DNA from 3 places in the Paenibacillus sp. J23TS9 genome. Region 1 is predicted to be linked to each of the others. Evidence: riboswitches for the same ligand, from Rfam matches in the RefSeq annotation. Region 1 holds a riboswitch; each other region holds the start of a gene.
The links. A riboswitch is a leader RNA that binds a small molecule or an ion and turns the genes downstream of it on or off. The one in region 1 is predicted to bind cyclic di-AMP.
Positions count from the first base shown of each region.

Region 1 (10,162 bases):
CTTCCGCCGCTGATTGTCTATGATGAGCAAAATCAATATTGTCCAGAAATTATGGATATTTACTACGGTTCAAAAGAGGGAGAAGTATGAGTCTGACACGTCAAAGCAGCTTTCAAGAGCAATCGAATAATGGTAAGGGGTCGCTATACCTTGTGGCTACACCGATCGGCAATCTGGAGGATATGACTTTTCGGGCGATCCGGACATTAAAGGAATGCGATATTATCGCAGCGGAGGATACGCGTCAGACGCGGAAGCTGCTGACGCATTTCGAGATTAGTCCGCAGATGCTGTTCAGCTATCATGAACATAACAAGGCGGCAAGTGGACCGGAGCTGATACGTTATATAATAGAAGGAAAAAATTTGGCAATTGTAAGTGATGCGGGTCTGCCGGCTATTTCGGACCCTGGAGCAGACCTGGTAAAGCTGGCGATTGAGGAAGGGATAAGCGTTATTCCGATTCCGGGGGCCAATGCTGCATTGTCATCTTTAATTGCATCAGGACTGTCAACCGACCGGTTTACTTTTATTGGATTCCTCCCCAGGGAGCGAAAGGATGTAGAGGGAGTTCTCCAATCATTTCGTGCTTCGCAAGGAACACTGCTGTTTTACGAATCCCCGCACCGGGTAATCAAAACCCTAAACGCGATTTTGAACGTCTATGGCAATCGTCATGTGGTACTGGCCAGGGAACTGACGAAGCGATATGAGGAATTTGTTCGCGGCAGCGTAGAGGAATGCTTGGAATATCTTCAGGAGCATCCGCCGCTCGGTGAATATTGTTTGGTAGTGGAAGGGACAAGCTGGCAAGAGGAGCAAGAGCAGCTGGCAGCTTGGTGGCAGAAACTTACGGTGGAAGAGCATGTGGCTCATTATGAGGCAGAAGGGCATCCGCGCAAGGAGGCCATGAAGAAAACAGCTGGTGACCGTGGTGTTTCGAAGCGGGATATATATAACGCATTAATATAGAAGAAAGAAACATATCATCACGATAATAGGCTTATCCGTGGGGGATTGCTGCTTTAACGCTCCCCCGTATGGGTGAGCATTCGAAAAAAGGGCAAAAAAATGTCTCCCAAGGCCGGGTTCATAGCCTAGGAGACACCAAGGAGATATGAAAAAGGTTAGAATTAACAAATAGAATAATACTATTATATACTATAAAACTTAATTTGTCACAGGTGTTGGGATTTCTGATATACATTCGTGACAAACAATTTTTCCTTTGAAGTAAGTCACGTTCTCAGCGTTTCCACAGAAGATGCAGGCTGGCTCATATTTCTTGAGCATTATACGCTCGCCGTCCACATAAATTTCCAAAGCGTCTTTTTCCCCGATGCCCAATGTGCGGCGCAATTCGATTGGAATAACGACCCGGCCCAGTTCGTCTACTTTTCTTACAATACCAGTTGATTTCATCATAACTGATCATTGCTCCTCTCGCCATAGTTTTAAAGTGTCATAATTCGACAACGTTCTCTCTTTTATGATATTAATAATACCAACGATTCCCAAAACAGTCAACCTGCAAATTTGTCATCAGAATTAGTACAGATCGCGTAAAAGCTGGGATATCACACATATCAGGATTCTTTTTCCCATTATATAACGTTGGTAGGATAATGTCGATTTGGAAATCTATATTTCTACCATTATCGACAGTTTTCGACATGTATTGTCGAAAAAAGTTCAAAAACTATTTTAATTTAATCAATAATAGGAGAGGAGCATGAGATATGCATACCTTAAATGAGGAGAAAGTTTTTAAAGACCCGGTACATAATTATATTCATGTGCAGCATTCCACCATCTGGAGATTAATTAATACGATGGAATTTCAGCGCTTGCGGCGGATCAGACAGCTAGGCACCTCGTATTTGACGTTTCACGGCGCAGAGCACAGCCGTTTCTCCCACTCTCTCGGTGTATACGAAATTACCCGCCGAATTATTTCACAATTTGAACGGAGCGGATATACGGACTGGCCGAACAGCGAAAAGCTGCTCGCGTTGTGCGCAGCACTTCTACATGACTTAGGACATGGACCATTTTCGCATTCTATAGAAGAAGCATTTCACATGGACCATGAAGAATGGACCCGGCGGATTATTTTAGGGGATACCGAAGTGAATGCGATTCTTACCGAGGTGTCAGCAGATTTCCCGGCTAAAGTAGCATCGGTTATTGCCAAGGACTATGTCAATCCCATCGTGGTGAATTTAGTATCCAGTCCGCTTGACGCTGACCGGATGGATTATTTGCTGAGAGATGCTTACTATACAGGGGTAAACTACGGAACTATCGATATCGACCGGATTCTTCGGATGCTGCGGCCTTATCAGGGAAGGATTGTGGTGAAGGAGTCAGGCATGCATGCAGTGGAAGATTACCTAATGTCGAGGTATCAGATGTACTGGCAGGTGTATTTCCATCCGGTCACACGCAGCTCGGAAATTATTCTGCGGCAGATCTTCCGGCGTGCGAAGGAGCTGTACCAAGATCATTATTCATTTAACTTCATGATAGAGCCTCTTCCGGGACTTTTTGAGGACAGGCTTTCCGTACAGGATTATCTGAAGCTTGATGAAGCGCTAATCCAAACCGCATTTTCACAATGGGCTACGGAGAAGGATCTTGTGCTGAGTGAGCTTTGCTGCCGTTTTATGCATCGCAGGTTGTATAAATATGTAGAAGTTGAATCTGTAGACCTAGAGATGATCGATGAGATCCGAAGAGAGTTTAAGCAGGTGGGTCTGAATCCTGAATATGATCTCGAAATTGATTTTCCGACGGATCTTCCGTACGATGTATTTCGTCCCGGTGATGATTCCAGCCAGAAGCAGATTCTCCTGCTCGACCGTGAGGAACGACTGCGTGAAATTTCGGAGGTGTCGGATATTGTCCGTTCCATCAGTGGCATTCATCGCGGCAAATACCATTTATATTATCCGGGGTCGAAGCTGAAGGACGTCATTTCTTCCCTACCCGACTCGATATCCCATATTTTTAAGCGATAACGACAAAATAACATGAGGATGCATAGCCATGCTTTGCACATGAAGGGAGTTACAACGATGAATTTATTCGACACACATACACATCTCGATGCACTGCAGTTCGACGAAGATCGCGAAGAGACGATCCAGCGGGCGCTGGATGCCGGCGTCAGCCGAATGATTAACGTGGGCTTTAATCGGGAGACGATCCCGTCCACCATGAAACTTGCAGAGACACATGATTTTATATATGCGGCCGTCGGCTGGCATCCCCAGGATGCGATTACCATGAAGGAAGGCGATCTGGAGTGGATTGCATCCTTATGCAGTCATGAGAAGGTCGTCGCCATTGGCGAAATCGGACTTGATTACTACTGGGACACTTCACCCAAGGAAATTCAGCATCATGTTCTTCGTCAGCAGATTGGTCTCGCCCGTGAGCTGAAGATGCCGATTGTCATCCATAACCGGGATGCGCATGAGGATATCGTTAAAATTTTGCGTGAAGAGAAGGCCAGTGAAGTCGGGGGTGTGATGCATTCGTACTCCGGCAGCTGGGAAACGGCCAAATTATGCCTCAATATGGGCTTTCATCTCTCCTTCGGAGGACCCATCACGTTTAAAAATGCAAGACAGCCCAAAGAGGTGCTTGCCCAGGTTCCGATGGACCGTTTGCTGATTGAAACGGACTCCCCTTTTCTTACACCTCATCCTTTCCGTGGAAAGCGAAATGAGTCTGCCCATGTCCGGTTGGTTGCCGAGGCAGCAGCTCAGATTAAAGGGGTGGATCTGGAAGAAATCGCCCAAATTACAACCAAAAATGCACTGGAACGATTTGGAATTGTGTGAAAACGGGAGAAAAACAGTGGAAAAAACGAGCATGAGCGAAGGATTAAAGAATTTTAACCAATAAAACGATGAATATTACAAATTTTTAACCATATATTCAAATAAACGTGGTTGATTCCCGCTTTACAACATGCATCAAAACAGGATATCATCTTGTCAGTAAGCTTGAGCTGTTGTAAGAGGTTTCCTTTTCAGCAGTTTCCATGAACCAGTCTCGCTGAGTCTTTCGTCTTTCGAAAGAACGGGGGAACCGATACATAGAGTGATGATGATTTCGTAATCCGGAATAAAGCTCGATATGTATTTGATTTCTTTTCAGGGTCTTTGGGGTGAATTCAATGCAGGCCGCCATGAGCGGACTCGCGTAGATAGGGCGGTTCTCTTTCGTCCAAACCCGACAGCTAACCCCGTAAGCGCAAATAAAGAGAGGTATTCGTGCATTTACTTTTCCGTCATTCTGACATCTAGGGAAGCCACGAAAGAGTCCTCGTAAGCTCTTTACCCGGCTTCTTTTGTTTTGAATAAAGGAGAGGGCGTCATCATACTGTTGTATAACAGGAGGTGACAAATCATGAAAAAAAGACAGGTTCATGGTGCAAGAGCGCATGATCCTTGTGTGTTCTTGTAAAAAATTGAGTATAGCCCGCGTCAAAGTCATTCATGCGTAACTCTAAAATGGCGAGGCTATGAAGGAGGATCGAGAAAGTGGGCATTTTCCAACAAGAGGAGACCCATGATTCCAAAATCTCCAGCATGTCTTACGCATTGCGATGGAAGCATGAGAATTTGCGCCAGATCTCTACTGCAGCTATCGTTTCAATCGCGATCACCATCATGATTATGCTGCTCGTGAACACGCAAACACGCAAGCAGGTGTACTTGGTGGTAGACGGTCAGATCAAATCGATACAGACCCATAAATCATTATTACAAGAAATGCTGGAAGAACAATCTGTCAGTCTAAGACCGGAGGATCAGATTTCCATGCCGCTGAGCGGGTCGCTTCAGGATGGAGATAAAGTGATAATCGATCGTGCCGTATCGGTTCAACTGACGGCTGATGGAGCAACAAAGCATTTGAATACAACCGGTAACACCGTTGGCGAAGTCCTGAAGGAGATGGGTGTGTCGCTGAAGGAGACAGACAAAGTGACTCCTGCTCTGACGGAGCCTGTTACTGGCCAAACGGATATTCGGATCGTGCGCATCAACAAACAGGTCGTAGACCGTCATGAAAGTCTGCCTTTCCGCGTCATCAAAACCGCAGATCCCAGCCTGACAGCAGGTGAGGTGCGTGTCGTCCAACAAGGTACGCCAGGCGTAATGGTGCAGCATATCGAGAAGGTATATCATGATGGCAAAATGGTTTCCATGCGTATGGTGGGTAAAGAAGTTCAAACGAAAACGCTGGATAAAGTCATTGCTGTAGGCACCAAGAAAAGGCCGGTTGAAGCTGTCGTAAAGACAGCAGCCGTTAAGTCGGCAAGCACGGCCCAAACCAAGAAGGCCGTCACCAGCAATAACCGTGTAAGCAAGGCCGGTGTTGATTTCTCATATAAAAAATTGATTCATGTCTCCATGACGGCCTATTCTGCCGGCGAGCCAGGCATTGGCACCCGTACAGCTACGGGAACGCGTGTAACAGAAGGCCGCACCATTGCCGTGGATCCTAGTGTGGTTCCGCTTGGCTGGTGGGTGTACATCGAAGGCGTAGGCTTCCGCCGTGCTGAAGACACGGGCGGTGCTATCAAAGGCAATAAAATCGATATTTATTATGACTCCGTGAAGCGTGCCAACAGCTTTGGCCGCAAGTCTGGTCTGAAGGTATATGTGATTGGTCCGGTGAAGCCGGAGCTGAATTAATTTGGTTTTACAATGCCATTCTAATGTTATAGTATTATGATCATGAAAATGTCATGCTAAAGAAGAGGAGCATTCCTCTTCTTTTTGTTGTTTGGATGTCCGAAAAACGCTTGACACACGGACGGATGAGTTTTTGGGAAGGGAAGAATCGGGTCATGATAAAAGAAGTCATAGTTGTGGAAGGACGGGACGATACCGTAGCCATAAAGCGGGCGGTGGAAGCCGATACCATAGAAACCGGAGGCTCGGCGATTAATGCCCGGATATTGCAGCGGATTGCTCTGGCACAGGAGCGCCGGGGAGTCATTGTACTGACAGACCCTGACCATGCCGGCGAACGGATCCGCAAAATCATTTCAAACAAAGTGCCCGGCTGCAAGCATGCTTTCATTCCGGAAGTGGATGCAACGCGCAAAGGCGACATCGGAGTGGAGAATGCCTCGCCTGAGGCGATACGAAAGGCACTCTCCCGCGTACACACATCTTATGAAGGCGCTGAGAGTCAAGTAGATATGGAGGACCTGATGGCCGCGGGTCTGCTGGTGCATGAAGACGCGTCCCGCAGACGGATGATCATGGGGAACCTCCTTGGAATCGGATATTGCAACGGCAAGCAGTTTCACAAGAGGCTGGCAATTTTTCAAATCACCCGTGAGGAGTTTGCACAGGCGTTAGCCCACTTGGAACAGGAAGGGGAAGTTTAGGGATGAACGGTATGGATGGAATTGCTTCACCGAGGCGAACGAAGGAGATTATTCAGCGACATGGTTTTTCATTCAAGAAAAGCCTGGGACAAAACTTTCTGATTGACCAGAATATACTAAATAACATCGTGGAGGCTGCAGGCCTTGATTCCTCCAAGGGAGCTTTGGAAATCGGCCCTGGTATCGGCGCATTAACAGAAAAGCTGGCTCAGCAAGCCGCCACGGTGACGGCTGTAGAGATTGACCAGCGGCTTATTCCGATACTTCAGGAGGTGCTGGAGCCGTATCCGCATGTTCGAATTCATCATGGCGATGTGCTGAAGGCCGATTTGGCGGCATTGTTCGAGCAGGACTTCGCCAGTGTGTCCAAGGTCAGCGTTGTGGCCAATCTGCCATACTATGTGACAACGCCTATTCTGATGAAGCTGCTGGAAGAGAAGCTGCCGCTTGAGAATATCGTCGTGATGATTCAGAAAGAGGTTGCGGAACGCATGGCTGCGTCCCCAGGAACCAAGGACTATGGCAGCCTGAGCATTGCCGTGCAGTACTACAGCATTCCTGAGTTGGTATGTATCGTGCCGAAGACCGTATTTATACCTCAGCCAAACGTGGAATCCGCTGTCATTCGATTGACGGTGCGTGAGCAGCCACCGGTTGAGGTTGATGATGAAACATTCTTTTTCCAGGTGGTACATGCATCGTTCGCTCAGCGGCGCAAGACGATCTCAAATAATCTCAAGTCGCGCTTCTTCCCGAAAGACGGCAGGGAGCATGTGGATGCTTTGCTTCAGGAAGCGGGAATCGAACCCTCCAGGCGTGGTGAGACACTCAGCCTGCAGGAGTTTGCAACGCTGAGTAATGTGCTACTGCGTGCGGGAATTCGTGACTGAGTGTTTAGAACTGCAGGCTATCAGCCCGGGCTCTACAAAATAGTCCAGCAGTCTCCCAAGCTTATTTGACAAAAGGGATGAACCATTAGGGGGATTTGCCCATACCATGGGGTAGGGGTGATGTTGTGATGAATGTAGGAGACCTGGTCGTCCGCAAATCATATGGCGGTGATATCGCTTTTCGTGTGGAGGATATGCGGAGTAATCTGGCTGTAATCAAGGGGACCGAGTTTCGGCTGCTGGCTGATTCGCCCCTGGATGACCTTGTAAGGGTGCCATATGCAACGCTTAATGAAAAATCCCAGAAGGCCAATATTAGAGCGAATGAGTCACTCAGCAGGCTGAAACGCCACCGTGAGGAGCAGACTCAGCGCAATCAGGCAGATCTTAGCGGAGACTGGCCGCAGCTGGAGCAGCCTTCTTATTTTGAGGTTCCGGGTAAAGTGCTCCATCTCGATGGAGATTTAAATTACTTAAAAAAGAGTCTCAGCCTCTACCAGCAGCTGCGTGTGCCCGCAGAGGGCCACTACGTGAGCGAATCCGGCATGGCTGATGCCCTTTACCGGCTTCTGCCGCGAGTAAGGCCTGATATTGTCGTGATCACCGGTCATGACGGGGTGCTGAAACAGCGGCCCAATAATGACCTCTACAGCCTGAACAGCTACAAAAATTCGCAGAATTTTGTGTCGGCGATCCAGGTGGCAAGGCAATACGAGCGGCATTATGACACGCTGACTGTCGTCGCTGGTGCCTGTCAGTCGCATTTTGAGGCGCTGCTGCAAGCGGGAGCGAACTTCGCCAGCTCGCCGGGGCGCATCCTCATCCATGCGCTGGATCCCGTTTATGTAGCCGCTAAGGCTTCCTTTACCTCGGTCAGAGACACGATCAATATGACGGATGTGCTTCATAATACAATCAGCGGGACCCAAGGCGTTGGAGGCGTTGAGACGCGAGGGAGTTACCGGATTGGTCTGCCACGCCTGAATGATCTTTCGCAGCTGAAGGTGACGCCTTCAGTTCTGTAAAAAAGCGTATATTGAACCTTAATCCTGCTTCATGGATTAAGGTTTTTTGTCGTTTATGGCGTGTATACGGAAATATTACAAAATACCGCAAAAAAATCCGTTGACAATTTAATTTTAATGCTGATATAATTAAAATTTTATTTGACAAAAACTTCTCCCAGCGTTATAATGGACAAGGAAAGAGGTGGTCGTCGACAATGGCTAAAAATGCGCTGTTGGAAATCAAACGCAATCTCGAAGCCCATGTGGGTCAAAAAATATCGCTTCGGGCAAACGGTGGTCGCCGAAAGACCGTCGAGAGAACTGGTGTCTTGGAAGAAACGTACCCTTCTGTTTTTATTGTAAAGCTGGACCAAGAACAGCAAACTTTTAAACGTGTATCATACAGCTATGCAGATATTCTTACTGAATCCGTGGAAGTTACTATTTGCGATGATAACGCAGAGACACGAATTGAGTATGAAAAAGCGTAACTTTTTCATTGGAAACAGCCTTCCTTTCCGGAAGGCTGTTTTTTGTTGGCAGCGGACTTTTCGAATGAGGACCCTTCCTCTGAGAGATAATACATAAAGCATTTCCCTATATAGTTGGATTACAGGCAAGAAAACAGTCCCTAGAACGGGAGTTAAGTAGCAAGACAAGGCATTCGTTCCATTTGTACAAATGATAAGGAGGATATTCCATGAGCCGCAGACGCCGCAGTGTAATGTCAGAAGAACTGAAAAATGAGCTTGCCAAGGATTTGGGCTTTTATGAAACCGTCCAGCAAGAGGGTTGGGGCGGAATTAAGGCCAAGGATGCCGGCAATATGGTGAAGCGCGCCATTCAACTGGCCGAGCAGGCAGCATCGCGCAAATCGTAAACCAAAAAAGTAAAACCGGCGGAGACCCCTATTTTTACATGGGGATCTCCGTTTTTCATAACGAAACATCAGGTTCGAAATGACTTGCATGAGACAGTTTGATATAATGATTTGAAGCTGATATGAGGGAAACTTGAGGGTGGGTGAACGCCTTGAAAATTTACGAAAAAGCGCCAGCCAAAATTAACTTGATGCTGGACGTATTACATAAACGGCCTGACGGGTTTCATGAGGTCGAAATGGTGATGACCATGGTCGATTTGGCGGACCGGCTAGAGATGTCAGATCTGCCGCGGGACACCATTATTATTACGAGCCAAGCGGGGTATATCCCCTTGGATGAGAAAAACCTGGCATTCCAGGCTGCGAGGCTGATTAAAGACCGCTACGACGTCAAAAGCGGCGTGCATATCCATTTGGATAAAAAGATCCCCGTAGCTGCCGGCCTGGCAGGAGGGAGCAGTGATGCAGCTGCAGCGCTTAGAGGGCTAAACCGGCTCTGGAAATTAAACATACCGGTGAAGGAGCTGCAAGAGCTGGGCGCCGAGCTGGGCTCGGATGTTCCATTTTGCGTGACAGGGGGAACTGCGCTTGCGACGGGCCGGGGAGAGAAGCTGACGCCTGTCCGTAATCCGCTGCAGTGCTGGGTGATTCTGGCCAAGCCGCCGATCAATGTATCGACTGCCGAAGTATACGGCAAGTTCAGAGCGGCCGAGATCAAGCAGCATCCATCCGCAAGCGGGATGATCCAGGCGATTGAAACAGGGAACTTTGAAGCAGTATGTGACGGTCTCGGCAACGTGCTTGAGGATGTGACCTTGAAACTACATCCGCAGGTAGGCCAGCTTAAGGAGGCAATGATGAAGCTCGGAGCCGATGGAGTACTCATGTCGGGAAGCGGGCCAACTGTGTTTGGCCTGGTGTACAAGGAATCTAAGGTTGCCCGAATCTATAATGGTCTTCGGGGCTTC
Region 1 is NZ_BOSG01000009.1:8,460-18,621, forward strand. It holds gene KJS65_RS28545 (tRNA1(Val) (adenine(37)-N6)-methyltransferase) at 1-90, shown strand, start outside; gene rsmI (16S rRNA (cytidine(1402)-2'-O)-methyltransferase) at 87-971, shown strand; gene KJS65_RS28555 (AbrB/MazE/SpoVT family DNA-binding domain-containing protein) at 1,170-1,424, opposite strand; gene KJS65_RS28560 (HD domain-containing protein) at 1,739-3,019, shown strand; gene KJS65_RS28565 (TatD family hydrolase) at 3,077-3,847, shown strand; cyclic di-AMP (ydaO/yuaA leader) riboswitch at 4,053-4,279, shown strand; gene KJS65_RS28570 (resuscitation-promoting factor) at 4,553-5,710, shown strand; gene rnmV (ribonuclease M5) at 5,866-6,414, shown strand; gene rsmA (16S rRNA (adenine(1518)-N(6)/adenine(1519)-N(6))-dimethyltransferase RsmA) at 6,417-7,304, shown strand; gene yabG (sporulation peptidase YabG) at 7,433-8,329, shown strand; gene veg (biofilm formation stimulator Veg) at 8,527-8,802, shown strand; gene KJS65_RS28595 (small, acid-soluble spore protein, alpha/beta type) at 9,012-9,191, shown strand; gene ispE (4-(cytidine 5'-diphospho)-2-C-methyl-D-erythritol kinase) at 9,344-10,162, shown strand, end outside.

Region 2 (10,162 bases), on a different contig from region 1:
TTGGTGTGGTCCTTGTAAAATGATCGCTCCAATTCTGGATGACCTCTCCAATGAGATGGGTGATTCCGTGAAAATTGCCAAATTGAATGTGGATGAAAATCCGGAAACGGCTTCCCGTTTCGGTGTGATGAGTATTCCAACCCTGATCTTCTTCAAAGACGGCCAGCCGGTTGATAAAGTGGTAGGTCTGAATTCCAAAGAAAACCTGAAGAACATCATCTCCAAGCATCAATAATCAAGCATATTTCACGATCAACCATATCATGCGCCTCCGGATTTCCGGGGGCGCTTTGTTTGCGGTCCTATTTCAATCTTCCATCCTTATAAAAATGCACTTTGGATTTTAGCGAATTCCCCATATAATAAAAATACGGGAGGGGGAGAATGCATGAAAGACGAATTTAGCGATAAAACAATTAATGAACAAGATAAAGCGATGGAAAATATACGCAACAAGCTTGCACTGCTCCCGGATCTGCCCGGATGTTATTTGATGAAGAATACGGATGGGAAAATCATTTATGTCGGCAAGGCTAAAGTTCTCAAAAACCGTGTCCGTTCTTATTTTACAGGCAGTCATGACGGAAAAACGCAACGGCTCGTGGCGGATATCCGTGATTTTGAATATATCGTTACGGGCAGCAATATTGAGGCCCTTATTCTGGAATGCAACCTGATCAAGACGCATCAGCCAAGATACAATGTGCTGCTCAAAGACGACAAGACATTCCCATACATTAAAATCACAAACGAGACGCATCCACGGCTTGAGGTAACCAGACGCGTGCTGAAAGACAAGGCGAAATACTTTGGTCCCTATCCGAATGCTTACGCGGCACAGCAAACCAAAAAGCTGCTCGACCGCATGTATCCTCTTCGCAAATGTGGAGTGATGCCCAAAGAGGTTTGTCTTTACTTCCATATGGGACAATGCCTTGCTCCCTGTGAAAAGGAAGTGCAGCAATCGGAGTATGACCGGATTACTCATGAAATTACATCCTTCTTGAGTGGCGGCCATGAGGAAATTAAGAAGGAACTTCAGCGCAAGATGGAGGAAGCTGCGGAGGAGCTTTATTTCGAACGGGCCAAGGAGCTTCGTGACCAGATCATGAATATTGATGCGATCATGGAAAAGCAGAAGATTACGACCGCGGACGCCAGAGATCGCGATGTGCTCGGATTTGCCGTGGACAAAGGCTGGATGTGCGTACAAATTTTGTACATGCGGCAGGGGAAAATGGTACAGCGGCATGCTTCCGCCTTCCCATTCTATGGCGAGGCTTATAGTGACTTCATGACGTTTGTGACTCAGTATTACAGCGATAATCCTGCTCTTCCGCAGGAGATTCTGCTTCCGGAAACAGCCAAAGAGGCCGAATCTACATCAGAGTCTAAATTGGATGCGGAGGGTGCAGATATTTTGGATGCTGCGGGAGCAGCAGCTTCTCTTCAGGAATGGCTTGGCATTAAAGTATTGGTGCCCCAGCGTGGTATGAAGCGGCAAATGGTAGGCATGGCCATCGAAAACGCGAAGGTATCTCTCGATGAGAAGTTCAGGCTCATTGAGAGGGACGAGGAAAGAACCTTCAAAGCGGCATCCAATCTGGGACAATCGATTGGTATTGAGCATCTGCACCGGATTGAAGCATTCGATAATTCCAACATCCAAGGGACGAATCCTGTCTCGGCTATGGTCGTCTTTATTGACGGGAAGCCGGATAAGAAAGAGTATCGCAAATATAAAGTAAGGTCCGTTCAGGGACCGGATGATTACGGAACCATGCGGGAGGTCATCCGCCGCCGCTACGAACGTGTACTTAAAGAGAATTTGGAAATGCCGGATTTGATTGTGGTGGATGGAGGTAAAGGCCAAATCTCAGCAGCCGTCGATGTGCTTGAAAATGAGCTCGGCCTGTTTATACCGGTATGCGGTCTGGTAAAGGATGTAAAGCATAGAACGGCACAGTTGATGGTGGGGGATCCTGCCGAGCCGGTAAACCTGCCGCGGGATAGCCAGGAGTTTTATCTTTTGCAGCGGATTCAGGATGAGGTCCACCGCTTTGCCATCACGTTTCACCGCGAGCAGCGGGGCAAGTCGATGGTTGTTTCGAAGCTGGATTCCATTCCGGGCATCGGTGAGAAGCGGCGCAAGCTGCTCCTGAAGCATTTTGGATCTTTGAAAAAAATAAAAGAGGCCAGCATCGATGATTTCCGGCCTCTATCTATTGGAGATAAGCTTGCGAAGCAGATTATTGCAGCCCTTCAGGATGAGGAGTCATAATATATGGCTCCTTTTTCTTTTTGCGATTAAACAGATACACAATGTAAGCGACAATCGCTGGCATGATGATGGTAACAATACCCGCCAGGATATCCGGAATGTCGCCTAGAGCGAACAGGCTGAAGCTCATCAAGACACTGTCGAAGACAACATGGCTGAACATGACCGCGATATAGCCATGCTTCAGGAAGATGAAGCTGAACAGAAGGCCAATGACCGTAAGCTCGATCGGCCGCGTGATGACAGGATAGATCGGATACAGCGTATGTCCAAGCGCCCAGATCAGGGTTGGAATCAGGCAGGCGACAAAAGTATTCCGGACGAGCTTCTTCAGCATCGGAATACCAAACAAACGGTAAACAGCTTCTTCGGAAATGCCGGCCATCCAGGCCATAATCGGCAGAAGCCAAGGGTAGAGCATATTGTACGGCGACTGGCTGGCATCCGTAGTCGACCAGCTATGAATCGTTTTGTCGAGCACAATGTAGATAACGGATTGCACGCCCATCAGTATGAACGCCCAGAGATAACCGGTAAACATGCTGTGAAGCACATAAGGCCCGTAACCAGGCTCTTTAACCCGGGCCCAGGCATTGATGCCTGCTTTGCGCCAAAGCCCGTCTCCTCCGACCAGGGAGAAGTACAGAAGAGCGGACATGACGAGGTTGAAGACCGTTTGAACAATCATGCCGACGGTAAGTGCAAAACCGGAAAGCCCTTCTGCTTCAAACGCCGGCAGCATGTTGTAGCTGCTGAATGTGGCAACTGCAAAATAAAAGGCACTCAGGAATATCCCCCTCTTGAAAGAGGTATGATGCCGGGACAAAGCACTGTAAACAATGGCAAGCACGCCAAGTACGAACGTGAGGAGCCCGTATCCCAGCATGGTGAGCCACTTCGCCTTTGACGTTTCCTTTTCCACATAGGCTGTATGCGTTTCAGGGATGGAGAAAGCCGGCTGGAAGGAATGAATTGCTCCGTCTTCAAAAGCAAACTTCAACTGGAGATTCGAGCTCCCGATCGACTTGCTTGGATCCGTATAGAGGAGTCCTGCATCGCTGCCGCCAGTGGAAACCTCCAGTTTTCCGGTATCATATCCCAGCTTCTGAAGCCAAGGCTCTGCAAGCTGCTCTTTATCCTGAAGAGTCATATTGCCTTCAACAATCCTCAGTTTACTATCACGCATTTTCTTATTGGTCTCCGCCATCGCAACCGCATATTTCGAATATTGCGGTGTCACGGAAAACGCAATGACTTTGCCTGAATTCATATGTATGTCGACACTGGTATAGCCATTGTCTCCCTGCTCGGTCAAACGGACGCGGAAGACATCATAAGGATAGTTCTTTTCGTATGTTTTATTGTATTTATCCAGAAGCTTCTCCTTGGATAAATATCCGAATAACTCGGAACTGGACTGATAGGTAACGAGCGCTTCCTTACTCATGTCGATCTGAAGGTGAAGCGTATTTTGCGCGAATGCCACGGCGGCGCTTTGCGCCTGCTCCTTGCTGATGACCTTGGTGTCCTGCTGCTCGAGCGTATCTGATGCTGTGGAAGGCAGGACTTGGAACAGGACAAATAGAACAAGACCGATGACCGCGAACACTCCCAGCCGTTTATAATTGACTTTGAGCTGAAGTGGTTGTCCGACGGGATTCATGAAATGCCCCCTTTAACATGGTTATATTGTGGTTATATACATAGTATAAACGTAAACATAGCATACGATGTCCACTTAAAGCCAGTTTTCTCCCGTTTGAAGCATGAAAAAACGATGAAAATCAAGGAAAAGTTTTGTAAACCCGAGAAAATGGCAGACTTATATGAGAATTGTGATGTAATCTGGCTGTATTTCGGGGTTTTCATTCAAATAATGGCTTTGTGATGTAAAACAATAAGGATTATAATTTTGATGCAATTGAATAATATATACGCCGAATTTCCGTTCGAAAACGGGGGAACCATTATTTAGGGGTGAATTTCGTTGTAATGCAGCGAATAGGGCAACCTGTGCATGCCCGAATCCGTCAGCTAACCTCGTAGGCGTTATGCAGCAGGAGCCCAAACCGAAAGGCATTGGATTTCCGATGCTTTTTTTCTTTTGACTTTTTTAAAGAGGTGACTATGTTGACAGCTAAATTCAAATGGTTTCGATTGGCGCCCCCGCAAATTCTGGTTCTGGGGTTCGCTGGTATTATTCTGATCGGGGCCATACTTCTCACCTTGCCGATTTCGAATACAACGGGCAAGCCGCTTCGTTTTATTGACGCTTTATTCACTGCGACATCGGCAACATGTGTTACGGGATTGGTTGTCAAAGATACAGGTACTTTCTTCAGCACCTTCGGACAAGTTGTGATCATGCTGCTCATTCAGGTGGGCGGACTCGGCATCATGACGATGGCAACGTTATTCTCCCTGGCGCTGAAGCGCAAGATTTCACTGCGTGACCGCTTAATACTGCAGGAAGCGATGAACCAGAATACAATGGAAGGCATCGTGCGCCTGATTCGTAAGGTTCTGATTTTTTCACTCGCCATTGAAGGCTGCGGAGCGATTTTGTTTGCCATCCGCTGGTCATTTGATATGCCGCTTGGCAGGGCAATATACTTCGGGATTTTTCACGGTGTATCGATGTTCAACAATGCGGGTTTTGATCTGTTTGGACACTTTAACAGCCTCACGGGTTATGTATATGATCCACTCGTGAATATTGTTGTGATGTTCTTGATTGTATCAGGGGGGATCGGCTTCATCGTTTTGTCTGACCTGGTAGAGTATCACAATAAACGCAAGCTCTCACTGCATACAAAAGTCGTGCTGTCGATGACAGGAGCATTGATATTGGCCGGAGCAGTGGTAATTTTTGTTTTCGAATTCACGAATCCCAGAACGCTTGGATCTCTGAACTGGGGCGGCAAAATTCTCGCATCTTTCTTCCAGTCGGTCACCCCGCGTACAGCAGGCGCAAACACACTGGATTTGGCGAGTATGCGTCAAGCTTCCCAATTCTTCATGGTTATATTGATGTTTATCGGTGCTTCGCCGGGATCTACCGGAGGGGGGATCAAGACCACGACCTTCACCATTCTGGTTGGAGCGGTCATTGCGATGATCCGTGGCCGTGATGATATCGTGCTGTTCCGTTACCGCTTGGCACAGGAGCGTATTTTCAAAGCATTGACGATTACCTTCCTGGCTCTATTCCTGGTGGTAGGGGTGTCCATGGTGCTCTCTACGACGGAGGACAGTAACTTTTTGACCATTCTGTATGAAACGACCTCGGCGTTCGGCACGGTTGGACTATCCTTGGGGCTCACTCCCCACTTAACGCTGGTTGGCAAGATCCTGATCTGTCTCACGATGTTTGCCGGACGACTGGGACCACTTACACTCGCGTATGCACTGGGTCCTAAAAAGGGCAAAGAGTTATATCGTCATCCCGAAGGGAAAATTATTATCGGTTAGATGTGTTAGAGAAAATAGAAATTTGATTATATAAGGAGTATCAGTAGAGAAATGAAAACACAGCAGTTTGTCGTCATCGGTCTGGGGCGTTTTGGCTCGAGTCTTGCATTGGAGCTTATCGATCTGGGGTATGAGGTGCTTGGAATTGACAAGAATGAAGAAGTAGTCAGCAATATGAGCGAGTACCTGACGCATGCGGTCGTAGCCGATGCCACGGATGAGGAAGTATTGAAATCACTGGGCATCCGGAATTTTGACTGCGGGGTTGTAGCCATTGGCGATGATATTCAAATGAGCATTCTCGCCGCGATTTTGCTGAAGGACTTGGGTGTTCGCACAGTCGTTGCCAAAGCGATATCGATCCTTCATGGGCGCGCCTTAGCGAAGCTTGGCGTTGACCGGGTGATTTTTCCGGAAAGAGATATGGGAATTCGCGTGGCCCATCAGCTCGTCACACCGAACCTGCTGGATTACATCGAGTTATCCAAAGAGTACAGTATCGTGGAAATGACGGTGCCTGAAACGCTGAACGGCAAAACGCTGAGCGAGGTCAATACGCGTGCCAAATTCGGCTGCAGCATTGTTGCATTGCACCGCGACGGGAAAATTATTGTCGCTCCCACAGCGATGGATCAGCTACATGCAGGAGATATCATGGTCATTATCGGTGCAAATAGCAATATAGACCGCTTCGAGAGCGAAGCCGTAAATGTAAACTAGAGCGGGAAGTGGCCAATTGTGGAATCTTCAACTACAGAAATCATTCATCATATATTAATTCTTCTGCTCTTCATCATTACGGTGGGGATGCTGGCCGGAAGGCTGGCCTCCTGGCTGAAGCTGCCGGATGTTGCTGTATTTATTATCGCAGGTATGGTGCTCGGAAGAGGACTGCATCTGATTAATGCGGCGAGCAGCTCCCTGATCAACCAGCTGATATTGACGGTAGGCTCGGCACTGATTCTCTTCGACGGCGGTAGGAATTTGCGGCTCAGCGGACTGAAAAAGGTATGGATTACGCTTTCTCTGCTCAGTGTCCCCGGAGTGATTATCACGACAGCCGTCGTGGGTACAGCAGTTCATTTTTTATTTGGACTCGATTGGATATTCTCTTTGCTTGCGGCTGCCGTTATTGCATCAACGGATCCAGCTTCGATTATTCCGGTCTTTAAGCAGGTCAAGATTAAGGAGCGGGTAAGAGAGACCGTAGAGAGTGAGTCGGCATTCAATGATGCTACCGGCTCAATCCTTACCTTCGCTTTGCTTGCAGCAGTTACCGGCGGGAAATCGCTGCAGATCGGTAACATGGCCTGGGATTTTGTGAAAACGGCTGTAGGCGGTATTGTAGTCGGCGCCGTGGTAGCGATTATATTAACCTATTTGGTGGCGCATTTCCGTCTAGGCGTGCTTAAGGATTACACGACCATTGCTATGATCGTTGTTGCACTTTCTTCCTATTTAATAGGAGATATGCTTCACGTGAGCGGATTTATGGCAACCTTCGTAGCCGGACTGATCTGGGGCAATGCCGATACAATGGGCCTTTCCATGGATGATAAGCTGGAGGAAACGGGAACCTTTGCGGATAACACCAGCGTCATGATGCGAATGCTGATCTTTATCCTGCTGGGCAGCCAGGTTGATTTCCGCGCGTTGGGTGACTATTTCTGGCCGAGTCTGGCAGCGGTGCTGATTCTGATGTTTATTGCCCGCCCGCTGACCGTGCTGCTGTGTGCGCTTCCGGATCGTAAGGTGAAGTGGTCCTGGCGTGAGCTTCTTTTCATGATGTGGGTACGTGAAACCGGTGTGATTCCCGCGGCGCTCTCCGGCATGATTGTGGGGATGGGTGTAGCACATGCAGGCATGATATCTGCAGTCACGTTCATGGCCATTATGCTAACCATTCTGCTGCAGGCCAGCACTACCGGTTTCGTTGCCCGGAAGCTTGGACTTGAGATTAAATCTGGAGATAAAACGCGAGGCGTCTGATAATTCTTCAATTTATTGATTGTGATGGTTTGAATCGTACTCTCCTTATATATGAGCAATAAGCTGCTCCTCGCTGTAGAACAAACTACATTGAAGGGCAGCTCTTTTTCTAAAATGATGGAATATGAGTACCCTGCTGAACATATTGGCCAAATATAGATTTGGTTTCCTCTATCCAACGTTTGGCCCCAGCACTGAGTCCTCCGTTTTCCGAGTAGATCAGCGAGGTGGTGCGCCGGGTTTCTTTTAAAGCCGGGATATGAATCGTAACAAGACCATTATCATCCATCAGTTGACTGCGCAGATAAGATTTTGGCAGAAGGGCTGCCGCCTTGCACGCCGGGAGCAGCCGCACAATGGCCTCAAACGAATCCATCTCCATTCGGATATCTGGAACCACGCCTGCACGATGAAAAAGTTCATCGGTAAGTTTACGATACCAGGTTCCCGTTGAGAATATAATCATGGGGAGACTGTGCAGCATGTCCATGCTCACATCCCCCTGCTCGGTGAGTGGATGGTTTTCGGGAAGCACCAGCTCCAGATGATCGTCAAACAAAGCGGTGCAGCGCAGCCCGGGCTCCTCAATGGAAGAGGCCACAATCCCGGCGTCTAGCTTTTTATCGCGGACAGCGGATACGATTTCATGCGTTTTGCCCGTGATAAGCTTCAGCTCTGCTGTAGGATGCTTTTCCATGAAGGCGGTTACGAGCGGCGGCAGTGTCGTCTGCAGCGTTGTCAGACTTGCTCCCAGCGTAACGGAAATCTGGTCGTCACCTTTATACTTGGCAATCATCTGCATGAATTTAAGGTTCTGCTGCCGCTGTTCAAGTGCGAAGTTATAGGCAGTCTGTCCGAAAGCGGTGAGCTCAAGTCTTTTGCCGCGCCGGTTAAACAGGCTGACACCCAGCTCATCCTCCAGTTTGGAGATTTTGCGGGAAAGGGCAGGTTGGGACAGATTTAGCAGCTTGGATGCCTTATTCAGGCTGGATTGTTCAACAATCGTGGCGAATACGTCCAAATCCTCGAACATCGGGTTCACCTTCTCTATGTGGTTATTAAATAGATCACTGCAATTGTGCAACCGTATTGTCGCTTATGCATCTAAATTATAACGATTAATAATTATATTGCAATTCCATTATAAGAAAAAAAAGAGTAACATGAAATATGCCACAAGTTGTTCACACTTTAGATGTGGATGACCGTGAAATGTCGAAAAATGAAATATGAAAACGTTGTAATGTGAGAAAGGGGCACGTCAATCTATGAATGGTTATTATTCCAGAAAGCTGCATTCGCTTCTTGGAGTCATTCCGCTCGGCTTGTTTTTCATTGAACATGCGCTGACGAATTTTGGCGCATTCGAGGGAGGTCTCGCACGGTTTAATGCCGGCGTAAAGCTGCTTAATGACCTTCCACTGCTTTATGTACTTGAGTGGGTGTTGATCTACATCCCGCTGATTTACCATGGCGTGTTCGGTTTGTATATTGCCTATCAGGCGAAGCCGAATAACGGCCGCTTCCAGTATTCGCGCAACTGGCGCTATACGTTTCAGCGGATCACAGGTGTCATTACGTTTGTATACGTGATTTGGCATGTGTATGAAACTCGTGTTCAGATAGCGCTTGGTCATGTGACGCATGAAGAACTTGCAGGCACCATGCACAACATCATGATTCAGCCGGGACTGTTCACCTTGTACCTGATCGGCGTCATATCTGCATCGTTCCACTTTGCCAATGGTCTCTGGTCCTTCTTGGTAAGCTGGGGCATCACGGTGGGACCGCGCGCGCAGCGTGTATCTTCTTACATCTGCATGACGATGTTTGTGTTGGTGGCTCTGATGTTCGTGCTGTCCATGGTCGCATTCCGCAGAGCGGAATTCCAGGAAGCAACCGCATTGCTTGATACAGTGAAGTTAGTTCTTAGTTAAGGAGAGTGAGCGTGAATGGCAACAAATAATATCATTATCGTGGGCGGCGGTCTGGCTGGTCTGATGGCTACCATCAAATCAGCAGAAGCAGGCGTCCATGTTCACTTGTTTTCTTTGGTCCCTGTAAAAAGATCGCATTCCGTATGTGCGCAGGGTGGAATTAACGGAGCCGTTAACACCAAAGGTGAAGGCGACTCCCCGTGGATCCACTTTGACGATACCGTGTATGGCGGTGACTTCCTTGCCAACCAGCCTCCGGTAAAAGCAATGTGTGAAGCGGCACCAGGCATTATTCACCTGATGGACCGCATGGGCGTTATGTTCAACCGGACCCCGGAAGGTCTGCTTGACTTCCGTCGGTTTGGTGGCACCAAGCATCACCGTACGGCGTATGCGGGTGCAACGACAGGCCAACAGCTGCTGTATGCGCTGGATGAGCAGGTACGCCGCCATGAAGCGGAAGGACTTGTTACGAAGCATGAGC
Region 2 is NZ_BOSG01000005.1:200,512-210,673, forward strand. It holds gene trxA (thioredoxin) at 1-235, shown strand, start outside; gene uvrC (excinuclease ABC subunit UvrC) at 389-2,281, shown strand; gene KJS65_RS24895 (CPBP family intramembrane glutamic endopeptidase) at 2,250-3,944, opposite strand; cyclic di-AMP (ydaO/yuaA leader) riboswitch at 4,207-4,345, shown strand; gene KJS65_RS24900 (TrkH family potassium uptake protein) at 4,409-5,752, shown strand; gene KJS65_RS24905 (potassium channel family protein) at 5,804-6,472, shown strand; gene KJS65_RS24910 (cation:proton antiporter) at 6,491-7,741, shown strand; gene KJS65_RS24915 (LysR family transcriptional regulator) at 7,851-8,774, opposite strand; gene KJS65_RS24920 (succinate dehydrogenase cytochrome b558 subunit) at 9,010-9,678, shown strand; gene sdhA (succinate dehydrogenase flavoprotein subunit) at 9,694-10,162, shown strand, end outside.
Region 2: linked by a shared signal. The riboswitch ahead of KJS65_RS24900 (TrkH family potassium uptake protein) and the one ahead of KJS65_RS28570 (resuscitation-promoting factor) in region 1 are both predicted to bind cyclic di-AMP.

Region 3 (10,162 bases), on a different contig from region 1:
TGCCCTGATCCGCTTTCAGGAACCGGAATCTGCCTTCACGCAGCGCTTTATGAGTCTTGCGCAGATTGATCATCATTTTATAGAAATCATAAAGCTCGCGATCCTGTTTATTCGGATCCCAAATCATACACTTGCGGCAATCCGGATCGCCATTACCTGTGATGCCGACTTCATCGCCATAGTAAATACAAGGCGTTCCCATATACGTAAAGAGGAATACGACGGACAATTTCAGCTTCCGCTTATCGCCGCCAACTCGCGTCAGAAGGCGTGGTGTATCGTGGCTGCACAGCATGTTAAATACAACTTCGTTAGTCTGCTGCGGATAACGCATGAGAAGCGAGCTCATACGATCTGAGAATGTGGCTCCGTCCATGCCGCCATTAAAGAATTCGAGCACCTTGTCAGCAAACGGGTAATTCATAACCGAATCAAATTGATCACCGACAAGCCAGGAAAGCGAGTCACTCCACACTTCACCCACGATATAAGCTTCCGGATTCACATTTTTGACGACTTTACGGAAGTCACGCCAGAAATGATGATCGACCTCATTGGCAACATCTAAACGCCATCCGTCGAGTTTTATCTCCTTAATCCAATACTCCGCCACATCAAGCAGATATTGCTTTACTTCGGGGTTTGCCGTATTGAATTTAGGCATATTTCCATAAAATCCGAAGGTATCATAGGTGGCAATACCGTTTTCCACACGGGCAGGAAAATGATTGATATGGAACCAATCGGCATATTTTGATTTTTCACCATTTTTGAGGACGTCCTGGAAAGGAGGGAAGAGCTCACTGCAGTGATTGAACACCGCATCCAGCATCACGCGGATTCCTTTTTCATGACAGACCTCCACCACCTCTTTCAACAACGCATTGTCACCAAATTGAGGATCGACCTGCTTATAGTCTACGATGTCGTATTTATGATTGGATGGCGATTTGAACAAAGGGGTAAAGTATATCGCATTGATTCCGAGATCCAGCAGATCGTCCAAATGGTCGAGAACGCCTTTTAAATCGCCACCGAAGAAATTATCGGTTTCAGGCTGACCACCCCATGGCTGCGTTCCTTTTGGATCATTCCCAGGATCTCCATTAGCGAACCGCTCGGGAAGTATTTGATAAAAAACAGCATCCTTGGCCCAATCCGGTACCTTAAACACATCGATTTCATGTATGTAGGGGAATTCATAGTAACCGCCTGTTGGGGCAGGACAATCATGGTAAATTCCGCTGTCCAGCATATAGATCGACTCGGTCCCGGCGGTTACACGGAACGCGTAGGTTAGTCGTTTGTATTTAGGGAGCACCGAGGCCTCCCAAAAATCAAACATCTCGTCGGATGCTGCTTTTTCCATTGTAATTTCAAAGTAGGTCGAGTCCCAGTCGTATTTATCACCGGTCATGGCGACAACGGTATCCACGTCGTTTTTTTTGGTGCGGACACGCAGGTGAATGGTACGTGGATCGTATGCATAGGCCCACTTGTCACGGGGCACATGATAAAGAGCTTCGAGCAGCATGACTACACCTCCAGTTTATTTCTAGCTATTTAATAACCGAGAATCCGGAATAATGAACCATAGCCGAATGCTTTTATATTGTATTTATTATGTGCAGATGATGGACACATCATTGCTCTAGCTGTTATGTTAAGCGCAATAAGGTCTTGTGGATTTATAAAAATACATAAATGAATGAAAATAAACGTTAAAAATCATTGAAATCTGGGTTATAACATGTAGGCAGAATAATTGTACGTTCTAAAACAAGGTATTAAATGGAAAAAAACAATGTATATCCCGAGTTGCATTCATTGTTTTATTAATGAGGAGCAATACTCGATATATATATTTATAACTGAAACTTTTCAAGCAACAATCCTTCCAAAAGCCCGTACCAACAGTACTTTCGATTATTAACCAACGGATTATAATAATGCTCGAGTAATGTTCCGATTTACAAATTATTGAAAATGAATGTATTTGTATGAAAATTACATTGCATAATCATGCAGACTGTTGTACTATAAAACATGTTTTCCATTGGCTGATGACGATCAGTCAACATGCTCATACTATGGCTAATACAACTTACGAAGAATGTGAACAGGAGAGATAGATCATGAAAAAATGGGGTATTTTAACGGCATGTTTGTTGCTGACAGGAAGCTTGCTTGCAGGCTGTGGAGATAAAAATTCAGATCAGGCGTCCGTTTCAGATAATGGGGGAAGCAAGACAGAAGCGAAAACAATTGTACTCGGGACAAGCGCCGATTTTCCTCCTTATGAATTTCATAAAATGGTCGGTGGCAAAGACCAGATTGTAGGTTTCGATATTGAGATCGCCAAGCAGATCGCAGCCGATATGGGAGCGAATCTGGAAGTTAAGGACATGGATTTTAAAGCTTTGCTCAGCGAATTATCGAGTGGACGTGTGGACTTTGTCATCTCGGGTATGACACCGGATGAGAATCGCAAGAAGGAAGTGGATTTCTCCAATAACTATTACAAAGCCGAGCAGGCTGTTGTGATAAGAGATAAGGATAAGGATAAATATTCTACGATGAAATCGCTCGAGGGCGTATCGTTTGGGATTCAAACAGGTTCCATTCAAGAGGATATTGCGAAGACAATTCCCAATGCGAAAATTACCGGTCTCAGTAAAATTAACGACATCATCATGCAGCTTAATTCTGGACGAGTTGATGCATCGATCATGGAAAAACCGGTTGCCGAAGCCTTTTTGAAAAATGTTAAAGGTCTCGCCATCGCTGATGCGGTCCCTGATTATAAGGAAGACGGCTACGCAATTGGTGTTAAAAAAGGCAACACGGAGCTGGTTGATCATATCAACAAAACGTTGGACCGCTTGAAATCAGAGAAAAAAATAGAACAATTTGTATCTGAAGCCAGTGATCTTGCTGCTCAAAAATAAGTAATGTTGCGATTACAGAAAAAATAGCGGATGAGCGTTCGCTATTTTTTTGATTGCAACACTAGAAGGAGGATGTAACTATTTCATGAATATATTTGAAACGTTCTGGGAATACCGGTCTTACTTTGGCCATGGCATCCAGTATACATTGCTGCTTGCAGCGATCGGGGTCGTTTGCGGGTTTATCCTTGGCTTGCTTGTTTCCATGCTGCGGATGTCCCGATTCTGGCTGCCGCGGTTTCTGGGTACGGTATGGGTAGAATTCCTTAGAGGTACCCCTATGCTGGTGCAGCTCTTTATCATCCATTACGGTCTCGTATCGTTCGGGATCAAATTAACAGCTATTGAATCCGGCGCCATTACTCTCTCGATTAACAGCTCCGCTTATCTGGCTGAAACATTCCGTGCCGGCATTCAGGGTGTGGACAGGGGACAGGCTGAGGCAGCGCGTTCTTTGGGAATGAGCAAAGGAATGACGATGAGATATATTGTTCTTCCGCAGGCGGTGAAAAGCGTGTTGCCGGCTATCGGGAATGAATTTATTACGATTATAAAAGAATCTTCGATCGTATCTTTTATCGGCGTCACTGATCTGATGTACCAGGCACAGGCCGTTACCACCATTACCTATGAATCACTCAAGCCGCTTCTGATTATCGCAGCTATTTATTTCGTGATGACCTTTACATTGTCCAAGCTGCTTGGTTTGTTCGAAAGGAGGTTAAGTACGGATGATCACCGTTAAGGATCTGCACAAGTCGTTTGGAAAGCTTAATATCCTAAAAGGCGTGAATATTGAGATCGCCAAAGGGGAAGTTGTTGTTGTCATCGGTCCCAGCGGATCGGGAAAAAGTACATTCCTGAGATGCCTCAACATGCTTGAAACTCCGACAAGCGGAGAGATTGCGTTTGAAGGTGATTCCATTACGGATAAAAAGCATAATATCAACCTGACACGCGAAAAAATGGGGATGGTATTTCAGCAATTCAATTTGTTTCCGCATAAGACGGTTCTTCAAAATATTATGCTTGCCCCTGTAAAGGTGAAGAAAATGCCGCAGCCGGAAGCTGAGAAAATCGCTCTCGATCTCCTGCAGACGGTCGGACTTGCGGATAAGAAGGATGCGTACCCGTCGCAGCTGTCCGGGGGACAGAAACAGCGTATCGCCATTGCCCGCGCGCTGGCCATGCAGCCGCATGTCATGCTGTTTGACGAGCCTACATCTGCGCTCGACCCTGAGATGGTGGGTGAGGTGCTGGAGGTCATGAAGAAGCTCGCAGAAGGCGGCATGACTATGGTGATCGTAACCCATGAGATGGGTTTTGCCAGAGAGGTCGGTGACCGTATTGTATTCATGGATGACGGTCAGATCATGGAAGAAGGTACTCCATCTGAGGTATTTGGTAATCCGAAAAATAGCCGTACCAAAGATTTTCTTAGCAAAGTACTCTGATGACTTATGACTCGAATGCTTCATATAAAAAGCTCCGCTGCAGGATTACATCTGAGCGGAGCTTTTTTTAATGGAAAGATATAGAAAGAAATATAATGAAGATTTCAATTTAAGTTTACATAATATTGATGATGTTAACTAAATGAAAAAAATGTAATCATTTATTTTGATGAGATCTTGTTTTTTCTAGAGGTTTTAATAACAATCTTCGGCTGATAGAGGAAGTTAGACCTTGAATAGTTGCAGTATGGTAACATTTTCAAGCGCACAGGTTACAAAATTGTGATATATTGAGTAAGCCAAAACTTTGGAATGCAAAGTGCGGGGGAAAATTTTTACCGTGAAAGACTATTGTCACTCGGGGTGAATCGTTATTGTAACGTAGGGTTGTCTCCTCAATCCGAACCCGACAGCTAACCTCGCAGGCATCGATGATTTTAAGGAGGAACTATGAAGAAGAGATTTAAGAAAGTTAAAATTTTTGCAGCAGCATTGGGCATTACCTTGACTGTACAAGCCGTACCTATTCACGCGGACTCTGTACATGTAACCAAAGAAGGCGACACTTACTACACGCTATCGAAACAATTAGGCGTGAATATGAATCAGCTGATGAATGCAAATCCTAACGTACAAGCGACGAACATCTATGAAGGCATTAAGCTGAATATTCCGGGTGACAACACAATGAAGGCATATGCGGATGCGGATTCTGCATCAACGATCACAACCGCGTCTCTGAATGTGAATTCGGATCAAAAAGTCGTAGAAGCATGGGGAAAAACCTTTACTTATAATAAAACGCTTAACGTGAAAGCAACGGCATATTCTGCAGCTGCAAGCGAGAATGGAAAATGGGGTGCGGTTGATTACTTCGGTAATCCGCTTGAACTCGGTACAATCGCAGTAGACCCATCCATTATCCCGCTTGGCACAAAGGTGCTTGTCACAGGACATAACTTCGAAGGTCTTCCTAAAAAAGCTTTTGTAGCTACGGCCAGAGATACTGGCAGTGCCATTAAAGGGAACCGTATTGATATCTTTGTTCCGGGCAGCCCGCAATCCGTCAGCGAATTTGGTTTCCAGGACGTTCAACTATACTTCATTAAATAGTAGTATCGTTTTTTACTGACATAATGATATATACCCTATTTCGCTTTTACGCAAACAAGCAGCTCTTACCATTTGCAAAAATGGAGAGCTGCTTGTTTTTTATTTGTCCTTTTGAACTTTTAGCAGTTTGGGTAAAGTCACAAAAGTATATCCTTTTTTCTTTAGTTCGCGGATGATTTCCGGTAAGGCTCCGATCGTTCCGGATAAGTCCGAAGAGCTGCCCCCTCCGGCATGCTGAAGAATGATGGAGCCCTGCCCGGCTGTGGTCATTACGTTTCTTTTCACAGCCTCTTTGCTGATGCCTTTCCAGTCCAAGGAATCGACATTCCAGTTGACGATTTTATATCCCTCGCGTTTGGCCCAGCGCAGCTGGTTCTCCGTAATATCACCATAGGGAGGACGGATCAATTTAGGTTTATAGCCGGTAATGCCATACAGGATTTTCTCTGTCCGGATGATTTGATCCATATATTCGGCCATCGTCAGCTTATGGAACTGTGGATGGTTATAGGAATGATTCCCGATGACATGTCCTTCCCGTACAATTCTGGCTACCAGGTCAGGATGCTTTCTGGCCCGGCTGCCTACAACGAAGAACGTGGCCTTTACTCCATTCTGGGACAATATCTTTAGAATTTGCGGAGTAAAACGGGGATCAGGAACATCATCAAAGGTCAATGCGATCTGTTTGATATGGGGACCGTGAATTTTGAAAGTATCAGGGTATTTCTTGATAAGCTGCCCCAGGGTTAAAATCTGTTTTTCCTGACGTGTTTCCTTTCGTTCATGACTGCTTGTTTCTTGTATTGAATTGGAAGAGGCCGGATCTTCCAGCTGGGCCGCATTAAGAGCGGCTTCAGGCCAAAGCAGGCTGATAAGAAGCATAGCAGCGCAGGCTTTAACGAGTCGGGTATTTATCATCGGTTGCGGCTCCTTTCCCCGGTATTGCTGTCAGCAATTGTGATTGTCTATACTGTTATGTCCCGAATTGGAAAGAATTATGATGGTTTTTCAAAATAGCCCACATTTCCATAATTACTCCGAAAACGTGTATAATAAATGTGTTTCATATGAACCGTTTCAACATACGGACTTCAAATATAAGCTTACTGAAAGGAGACAAAAAGCATGGCGGATTTATTCACACCCTATGTATTAAAGGGATTATCTTTGAAGAACCGAATTGTAATGCCTCCTATGTGCCAATACTCGGTGCAAGCGCAGGATGGAATCCCGAACAACTGGCATTTTGTGCATTATGTTTCCCGGGCGGTGGGCGGCACAGGGCTGATCATTGTGGAAATGACGGCTATTCATCCGGATGGACGTATTACGAATCAGGATACAGGGATCTGGAGCGATGAGCACATCCCCGCATACCGCAAAATTGTGGACGAGATACATACCCATGGAACACGAATTGGCATTCAGTTAGGACATGCCGGACGCAAGGCGGAGGATGCTAATCCGCCGGTAGCTCCGTCAGCCATTCGGTTCGATGAAAAATATAAAACACCTCGCGCTCTTACTACCGAAGAGGTAGAAGAAATGGTGCGGGCATACAAAGAAGCGGCAAGAAGGGCAGTTGAAGCCGGGTTTGATACGATAGAAATTCATGGAGCGCACGGATACCTGATCCACCAATTCCATTCACCAATTACCAACCGTCGCGATGATGTTTACGGTCAGGATTTGCCACTCTTTGGCGTAGAAGTAACAAGGGCGGTCAGGGAGGTTGTGCCTGAGGATATGCCGGTCATTATGCGGGTTTCGGCCAAAGAATATGTGGACGGCGGTTATGACGTAGATTATATTACAGAAGTCTGCCGGCGTTACCAGGAGGCAGGCGTGGATGTGTTTCATGTCTCTTCCGGCGGTGAAGGGCATATTGGCGCCAACGGAGGACCGAAAGCTGGGGCGGGTTATCAAGTGGAGCTGGCAGAGCATATCAAAGACAAGCTGGATGTACCTGTTATCGCAGTAGGACGTCTAGATGACTTTGAAGTCGCGCAAAACGTGGTGCTGGATGGTAAAGCGGATTTGGTGGCTGTAGGCAGGGGAATGTTGAAAGATCCTTACTGGGCGCTGCATGCATCTCAAGCGCTTCAAGGTGATGGAAAAATACCGAAGCAGTATTTACGGGGCTTTTAACATAGGAGTGATAACGGCATGGGCAGATAATCTGTCTATGCCCTTTTTCCATTCTCATCGTTGTACGGAATGCTTATTATCCTATAAAATGGTATTTAAAATATGGAACTGTTTTTGATGAATGATTACAATGTAGAGGGGCGGCAGCATGGAACCAAGCACAAAATGGGATATACGGATCGAGGAGGTCCCCGTCGGAAGAGACATTCTGCTCGTTATAACCGGCGGATCAGCTCATATTGGTGCTGTAGCTACCGCATATTATTGTAATGATGCCATGGAGGCTACGGTGCAAACGGTAGAGCTGCCAGGACATCGAGAGCATGATTTGGCAGAGGAAATGGCGGAGAAAGCAGCAGAGGCGCTTGGCGTCACCGTTACCGTGGCGGCTGGAATCCATTATGATGGTATCAAACGGGAGCAGATTTCAGAGATTGTAGCAGAGGCAAATTCGGTGTTTGACAGGTATCTTGCTGTTAAGACTCAAAAAGAAAACGAAAAATTTTTTTGTGAATTTTGAAACGACTTCAAAGCTGCTGCGTAAATGAATATCATAAGAACAACATTAAACCTTTCTAGGAGGAAATAACAAAATGGCTATTTTTAAAAGATTACGTGACCTGACAATGTCTAACATTAACGCAATTATCGACAAAGCGGAAGACCCGGTAAAAATGACAGACCAATATATCCGTGACATGACGGAAGATCTTGAAGATGCGGAGAAAGCAGTAGCAGCTCAAATAGCTATTGAGAAGAAATTCAAGCAGCTGTATGAGGAACAAGCAGCTCTGGTCGAAAAACGTACCCAACAGGCACATACGGCAGCACAAGCACAAAATGTTGATTTAGCCCGCCGTGCGCTTGAGGAAAAGAATGCTGCTGAACAAAAAATGGCCGAATACAAAGCAAGTTATGACCAAAACAAAGCAGCAGCAGATAATCTTCGCAGCAAGCTTGATGAGATGCGCAAACAGCTGACCGAAATGAAAAATAAACGTGAAACATTGGTTGCCCGTTATAATGCAGCCAAGGCGCAAACTGAAATTAATAAAGCTATGCAAGGCTTCAGCCCGGACAGTGCTTCAAACGGCATGAAGCGTATGGAAGAAAAAATGATGCAAATGGAGGCGCAAGCCGAAGCAAGTAATGAAATGTCCTCCAAAGGCAAATCCCTTGATGATGAATTTGAAAAGCTCGGTACGGACAAAGCGGTTGACGACGAGCTGGCTGCGCTGATGAAACAGTACGAGAATAAGTAATAGTTACGGGCCAATAGTACGCAAGTTTAAAGCAGCGAAGGGGATTACATGCCAATGTCCTCCTTCGCTGTTCCTGCTGTATAAGATAAAAACCTGAGCTGGTGGAGGCACGTTTCATGGATTTTAATACGATTATGGGGATTCTGGTGTGGACAGGATCTGGAGCGCTGCTCCTTTTTATACTGATGTTTGTCGATTCCCTGTTCACAAGATACAAGGACTTTGAGGAAGTCAAAGCAGGAAACATGGCAGTAACGACACGACTTGTACTGAAACTGCTGGCTCAGGGGTACATCCTTTCAGCTTCAATCAGTACATCCAACAATCTGCTCGATGCTGTAATGGTGTCCATCATTTCCTTCCTGATCCTGCTTGTACTGGAGGCAATCGTCCGTGTTTTGTTGCGCATATGGGCAAAGCTGGAGCTTGATGTGGGAACGCAGCAAGGGAAAGTCGGTTACGGGTTGTTTGCGGGTTCGCTTCATATGGTTGGCGCGTTAATTATTACCGCATGCCTATAAAGTAAAGGATCATCACAGAATAAGTTTATGAACATAAGGAGTTATAACATATGAGCGTATTTAAACGAATTGGTAATCTGTTTGCCAAGCCCGAACCGCCAAAGGCGGAAAAAAGCATGCTGGCTCTCATGCCCGGGGATATTTGCGAAGTATCGCTAGTTACCTACGAGGTTACAGGCCGTGTACACAACCGTGGCCGCAACGCCGTAGTTCTGACGCTGCAGGACGGAAGCGCTATCGCTTATTTGCATATCGAGGAACGTGAAACGGTTCAATATGCTCTATATACGCCATTGGATGGTCGTCTCGATAATCCGAGCGAAGTGCCGACAGAGCTGGATTTGGATAATAGAACCTTTTTCCTGGAAGAGGAGTATGAAGGACATGTGCTGGTGAATGGTAAAACACCTTTCACCCAAGGCGGGGAGCAGCATGTGTGGCAATATCAATCCGATGATTACCGTTTGGTGCGCATTGAATGGCAGAACGGACGCTTTATGCTGTATGAAGGAGAGAAAGTACTGTCGGGAGATGTAAAAGTCATCCGGGCCAATTAGGAGTGATCTTATGAAAGGACGGCAGGGACGGTCGCTGCTAAGCTTGAAAATCGCACTTGTCATCAGCCTTGTCATGTCACTGCTGAGCGGATGCGGGATCGGTTCACCGAATGTGAAGGAAACCTATCCTTTGGAATCGGTAAATCGCGACGGCAG
Region 3 is NZ_BOSG01000001.1:1,097,809-1,107,970, forward strand. It holds gene KJS65_RS05355 (alpha-glycosidase) at 1-1,534, opposite strand, end outside; gene KJS65_RS05360 (transporter substrate-binding domain-containing protein) at 2,136-2,948, shown strand; gene KJS65_RS05365 (amino acid ABC transporter permease) at 3,034-3,693, shown strand; gene KJS65_RS05370 (amino acid ABC transporter ATP-binding protein) at 3,680-4,402, shown strand; cyclic di-AMP (ydaO/yuaA leader) riboswitch at 4,690-4,845, shown strand; gene KJS65_RS05375 (3D domain-containing protein) at 4,853-5,515, shown strand; gene KJS65_RS05380 (polysaccharide deacetylase family protein) at 5,615-6,433, opposite strand; gene KJS65_RS05385 (NADH:flavin oxidoreductase/NADH oxidase) at 6,644-7,666, shown strand; gene lpdD (prenylated flavin chaperone LpdD) at 7,815-8,186, shown strand; gene KJS65_RS05395 (PspA/IM30 family protein) at 8,260-8,928, shown strand; gene KJS65_RS05400 (DUF350 domain-containing protein) at 9,045-9,449, shown strand; gene KJS65_RS05405 (DUF4178 domain-containing protein) at 9,500-10,006, shown strand; gene KJS65_RS05410 (DUF4247 domain-containing protein) at 10,017-10,162, shown strand, end outside.
Region 3: linked by a shared signal. The riboswitch ahead of KJS65_RS05375 (3D domain-containing protein) and the one ahead of KJS65_RS28570 (resuscitation-promoting factor) in region 1 are both predicted to bind cyclic di-AMP.